Regions from separate parts of the Luteipulveratus halotolerans genome, predicted to be linked through region 1. Evidence: riboswitches for the same ligand, from Rfam matches in the RefSeq annotation. Region 1 holds a riboswitch; the other holds the start of a gene.
The links. A riboswitch is a leader RNA that binds a small molecule or an ion and turns the genes downstream of it on or off. The one in region 1 is predicted to bind S-adenosylmethionine.

Region 1 (2,977 bases):
CCTGGCGGGTGACCTGGCCGCCGGGCAGACCATCGACCTGATCCGGCCGGGAACACCCGCTGAGCCGATGCAGGGAATGCGCGACGTCGAGCCGAGCACCGACTACCTCCTGTTCCTCGAGGTCCATCCGGACGGCCGAGAAGCCGAGGTCGTCGGCGGCGACGAGGGCATCTTCGAACCCGTCATGGGCAGCACGTCGTTCAGGTCGCCGAAGTTCGGCACGGTCAGCGCTGCCGCACTGCAGTCAGCCCTCCGCAGGGCTCACCCGTAGGTCGGTTGGTTGCTCGGTCACCAGGGGCGCGGCTCGGACAGGTCGCGCGGGTCGTCCTGAGCGACCCACCCGGTGTCGGTGTGCTCGTACGTCGACGTCGGGCCGTTCTCGACCAGCCGTCGTACGCCGTGCACGAGCCGCTCGATGTGCTCGCGGGTGGTGGCCAGGCCGACACTCGCCCGGACCGCCGTGCCGTCGCCGTCGAACAACGTCTCGCACAGCAGGTGGGCGCAGAACCGTCCGTCGCGCACGGCCAGGCCGTACTCGTCGGCGAGCACCTGCGACACCAGTGACGGGGCGTACCCGTCGACGGTGAACGTCGCGACGCCCACGCCGTCGGCAGCCGGGCCGAGGACGTGGTGCAGCGTCACGCCGGGGATCTCGGTGAGGCCCGCGCGCAGCGCGTCGAGCAGCTCGGCCTCGTGAGCCTCGATCGCGTCGCGATGGGCCGAGATCGTCGCGCAGGCGCTGGCCAGGGCGATGGCACCGACGGCGTTGGGCGTACCGCCCTCGTGCCGCGCCGGGCCTTCCTGCCAGCGCGTGTGCTGGTGCGAGACCGTGTGGGTGGCGCCGCCCGCGGGGAGGTAGGGCTCGGAGGCGTCGAGCCAGTCGGTGCGGCCGACGAGCGCGCCCGCACCGTAGGGCGCGTAGGTCTTGTGGCCCGAGAAGGCCACCCAGTCGACGTCGAGCTCGCTGATGTCGACCCGGCGATGCGGAGCCAGCTGCGCGGCATCGAGCACCGTCCGCGCGCCGTAGCGGCGGGCGACCGCGGCCAGGTCGGCGACCGGCCAGATGTCGCCGGTGACGTTGCACGCGCCGGTGATCACCACGAGTGCGGGCTCAGCGGGATCGAGGGCCGCGAGGGCGTCGTCGAGCAGCGTGACGGACTCCTCGGCGCTGGTCGGCACGGGGATGCGCGTGGTCCGGGCGACGGTCCAGGGGAGCAGTGCCGCATGGTGCGCGGACTCGAACACCAGCACGTTGGTGCGCGGCGGCAGCGTGTGCGCGAGCAGGCGCAGGGCGTCGGTGGTGTTGCGGGTGAAGACGACCTCGTCGTCGGCCCGGGCTCCGACGAACTGGCCGACCTCGCCGCGAGCCTGCTCGAACCAGTCGGTCGTGAGGCGGCTGGTGTATCCCGCACCGCGGTGGACCGAGCCGTAGCGCCGCTGGACCGCCTCGACGGCGTCGGTGACGGCGACCAGAGCCGGCGTCGTGGCCGCGTGGTCGAGGTTGCCGAAGTCGACGACCGTGCGGTGGATGGTGGGTACGCCGAGCTCGGCGCCGACGGTGAGCGGCAGGTCACCGGTCGTCCGAGGTGCAGGACGCGGGCTCTGGCGAACCAGGCTCAGGCGGGGCGCAGGGGCAGCGGGGGAGTGGGGTGCCGTCGACACAGGGACGCTCCTTGGACGTTCGCGCTTGCCGAGGGCGGATGCCGTCGGCCGGGTCGTCACCCGGAGCACCCCACCGCGATGGAGGGTTGCCGCTCAGCCAGCCGGGGCTTGTCGCTGAGACTCTTGACCTGTCCCCGACGATAGCCACAGCCGTCGCCGGGGGTCCATCCCGTGGGCAGCAAGTCTTGACATCTGAGAGCGCACCGAGCCGCACGCCGGCTGCCGCGCCGGCCGAGAAAAGCCGCCGCACCCCGCGTGTGACCTATGGGTCTGATGGGGTTCGCGACTACTCTGCGAGCGTGGCCACACGTCAGTCCACGTCGTCCAAGACCGGCTCCAGCGGGAACCGGTCGACGTCGGCGCGTCCGAAGTCCTCAGGCCGTCGTACCTCGACCCGCCCACCGGCCAAGAAGGGTGCCGCGACCGCTCGCGGCAGCCGTCCGGCCCAGGGTGGAGGTCTGCCCCTGCCGCTGCGCGCCGTGCGCGGCACCTGGATGGGAGTCGCACACGTGGCCGGTGGAGCCGCACGACGCGTGGGCACGTCCGCGCGCGACCTCGAGCCCGAGCACCGCCGCGACGGCATCGGCTTCCTGCTGATCGCGCTGGCGATCGTGGTCGCCGCCCGTGAGTGGTGGGGCCTGTCGGGCCGCTTCGGCGACATCGTCCACTCGGTCGTGGCCGGCACCTTCGGGGTCGCCGGCTTCGCCCTTCCGCTGGTCCTGCTGCTGCTCGGCGTGCACATGATGCGCTCGCCCAAGGGGCACCAGCCCACCAACCGCATCATCATCGGTCTGGTCATGCTGGCGTTCTCGGCGTGCGGCCTGGCGAGCCTCGCCAAGGGCATGCCCGAGCCGTCCGAGGGCACCGAGGCGGTCAACCGGGCCGGCGGCATGATCGGCTACCTCGCCTCGAGCCCGCTCGTCGCCGGCGTCCGCGTGTGGGGCACCGTGCCGATCCTGCTGCTGCTCGGGATCTTCGGCCTCCTGGTCGTCACCGCGACGCCGGTCCACCAGATCGGCTACCGCCTGCGTGAGGCCCGCGACCGGCTCCTCTACTACAGCGAGTCCGACAGCACCGACGACGAGCTCGACGCCGTCGCAGCCGACCGCCACGGCGCCGACATCGACGGCAAGAAGCGCCGGCGTACGACCCGCAAGGCCAAGACCGAGGACGACGACAGCGTCGTCGGCGACGAGGCGTTCGAGCAGGCCGCCCAGGTCGCCCCTCGACGGACCAAGAGCGGGCGCGCGCTGCGCCCGGGCGAGAAGGCACCCGCCGACGACGTCGAGGTCTACGACCACGACGAGGTCGAGGG
Region 2 (2,977 bases), 1.6 Mb from region 1:
CGTCGTACGACGTCGAACAGCGTTGGTGTGCATGGTTTCTCGCTTCGTGAGTGCGTGTCAGAGGACGCGGCGGATGAAGGCGCGGGTGCGCTCGTGGGTGGGGGAGTCGATGACCTGCGCAGGCGGCCCGGACTCGACGACCTGGCCGTGGTCCATGAACACGACCGTGTCGGCGATCTCGCGGGCGAAGCCGATCTCGTGCGTGACGACGACGAGCGTGGCGCCCTCGTCGGCGAGTGACCGGATGACGTCGAGCACCTCGCCGACCAGCTCGGGGTCGAGCGCCGAGGTCGGCTCGTCGAACAGCAGCACCTTCGGCTCCAGGGCCAGCGCTCGGGCGATGGCGACGCGCTGCTGCTGACCGCCGGACAGCTGCCGCGGATAGGCAGAAGCCTTGTCCGACAGGCCGACTCGGGCGAGCAGCCGCTCTGCCAGCGCCTCGACCTCGGCACGCTTGCGCCCTTGCGCGGACACGGGGGCCTCGGCGACGTTCTGCAGCACCGTGAGGTGCGGGAACAGGTTGAAGTCCTGGAAGACGAACCCGATCCGCGAACGCTGACGCAGCACGTCCCGCTCACGCAGCTCGTGCAACCGATCGCCTTGACGGCGATAGCCGATGAGGTCGCCGTCGACGTGGATCTGTCCTCGGTCGACCTTCTCGAGATGATTGATCGTGCGCAGCAGGGTCGACTTCCCCGAGCCGGACGGACCGAGCACGACGGTGACGCTGCCCTGCTCGACGCTCAGCGAGATGTCGCGAAGGACGACATGGTCACCGAAGGACTTGGTGACGTGGTCGACGTCGACGACCGGCCGGCGTACGGCCTCGGCGGCGCTCATCGGGTCACCTCGCCACGTGCGGCGGCGGCATCAGTGCGGCAGGCCGAGATGCGAGAACGTAAGCGCTGCAACGGTGTTGGCGGTACGACTCGGGTGCTGCCCTTGGCGTAGTGCCGCTCCAGGTAGTACTGCCCGATGGACAACGCGGTCGTGAGGACGACGTACCAGATGGTGGCGACGATGAGCAGGGGTACGACGCGCGAGGTCCGTCCGTAGATCACCTGCACCTGGTAGAAGAGCTCGGGGATCGCCAGCACCGACACGATCGAGGTGCCCTTGAAGAGGCTGATCACCTCGTTGGTGGCGTTGGGCAGGATCGAGCGCATCGCCTGCGGGAGCACGATCTTGAAGAACTGCCTGCGGCGCGGAATCCCCAGTGCCGCAGCGGCTTCCAGCTGTCCGGGGTCGACGGAGGCGATGCCGCCCCGGATGATCTCGGCCGCGTACGCCGCCTGGTGCAGGGCGAGGCCGAGCACCGCTGCGCCCATCGCCCCGATGACGTTGCTGGTGCTGAAGGTGAACAGCTCCGGTCCGAACGGCACGCCGATGCTGAGCTGCTTGTAGAGGTAGGCGATGTTGAACCAGAACAGCAGCTGCACGATCAGCGGGATCGAGCGGAACGCCCAGACGTAGGTCCAGGCGACCCCTTGCAGGAACGCGCTGCCCGACAGCCGCATCGCCGCGAGCACGACGCCGAGGGCGAAGCCGAGCACGGTGCCGAGCACGGTCAGCTGGATCGTGGTGAGCAGCGCACGCAGGATCGTGGTGGTGAACAGGTAGTCCCCGACGGTCGACCACTCCCAGGCGGGGTTGGTCACCAGGCCGTTGACCAGCTGCGCGAGCAGGACGACGACGAGCGCGGTGCCGACCCAGCGCCAGGGCCGACGGCGGGGCACGACCTGCAGGGCCGGGCGGGCGTCGGGTGCGGGTGGGTCGAGCGTGGCGGGTGCGGGCAGCGTCGATGACGTGGACATGGCTGTCTCCCAGGGGTCGGTCCGGTGAGGCGGAGCGAGAGGTGGGTGCGTGGGCGGGCGGAGGCCCGAGGTGAAGGCGTGCGGTCAGCAGGACCCGGCGCAGACGCGCATCAGGTCGATGTGCAGGCGGTACGCCGCCCGGTGGGCGTGCGCCGCGAAGAGACGTGAGCCGTGGTGAGCGGTCATCGTCGAGCTCCCTCGGTGAGGAGGACCCTCGGGGGAGAGTCCGCGCTTGCGCCGACCGGATGGTCGGGCCAGGTCGTCACCCGGAGCACCCCACCGCGGTGGAGGGTTGCTGTCCAGCAAGCCGGGGCTGTGCGCTGGAGCTCAAGACCTAAGTGAAAGTTATGCAATGCATAAGAGTCAGGCAAGTTGGCGTCTCGGGTGACGAGACGCAACGCAGAAGGCCCGGTCCCGCGAGGTGCGGGACCGGGCCTTCGAGTCGTGCTGGGGGCCTCAGGCGGCGTACGGCGTGGCCGCGATGACCTTGACCGCGATGGTCTTGCCGTTGGGCGCCTCGTAGGAGGTCTCGTCGCCGACCTTCTTGCCGTTGATGGCGGCGCCGAGGGGCGACTTCTCGCTGTAGACGTCGAGGTCGGAGTCGCCGGCGATCTCCCGGCTGCCGAGCAGGAACTTCTCCTCGCCGCCGAACATCTCGACGGTCACGACCATGCCGGGCTCGACGATGCCGTCGTCCTTGGGGGCCTGGCCGACGGTGGCGTTGCGCAGCAGCTCGGTGAGCTGGCGGATGCGGGCCTCCATCTTGCCCTGCTCCTCCTTGGCCGCGTGGTAGCCGCCGTTCTCCTTGAGGTCGCCCTCCTCGCGAGCCGCCTCGATGCGCTTGGCGATCTCGGTGCGGCCCTCGCCAGACAGCTGCTCGAGCTCGGCCTTGAGGCGGTCGTAGGCCTCCTGCGTCAGGAAGCTCGCCGATGCACTGGCGGTGTCGGTCACGATGGTTCTCCTTGCATGGGTACGGGGTCTGGCCGCACACCCCCGAAACGGTCGGCGGCCAAACAACGAGGCCCGGGTCGCTTCGCCTCGCGAAGTCGATCCCAGACCCTCGGTGAACCTACGAGTGTAGCAACTTCTGTGGCCAAAGCCACTCCGAAGCGTGGTCGCTCAGGGCGTGTAGTCGCAGGAGTCGACGGTCGCGGTGGTCGCGC

Region 2: it holds a riboswitch for S-adenosylmethionine, as region 1 does, so the genes downstream of both, VV01_RS13630 (amino acid ABC transporter permease) here and VV01_RS05845 (aminotransferase class V-fold PLP-dependent enzyme) in region 1, are expected to answer to the same signal.

Annotation. Positions count from the first base shown of each region.
Region 1 covers NZ_LAIR01000002.1:1,105,352-1,108,328, forward strand. The annotation lists gene VV01_RS05840 (hypothetical protein) at 1-271, shown strand, start outside; gene VV01_RS05845 (aminotransferase class V-fold PLP-dependent enzyme) at 289-1,662, opposite strand; SAM riboswitch class IV at 1,679-1,791, opposite strand; gene VV01_RS05850 (DNA translocase FtsK) at 1,962-2,977, shown strand, end outside.
Region 2 covers NZ_LAIR01000002.1:2,710,850-2,713,826, reverse strand. The annotation lists gene VV01_RS13640 (ABC transporter substrate-binding protein) at 1-33, opposite strand, end outside; gene VV01_RS13635 (amino acid ABC transporter ATP-binding protein) at 58-840, opposite strand; gene VV01_RS13630 (amino acid ABC transporter permease) at 837-1,814, opposite strand; SAM riboswitch class IV at 2,038-2,149, opposite strand; gene greA (transcription elongation factor GreA) at 2,271-2,765, opposite strand; gene VV01_RS13620 (DUF4307 domain-containing protein) at 2,934-2,977, opposite strand, start outside.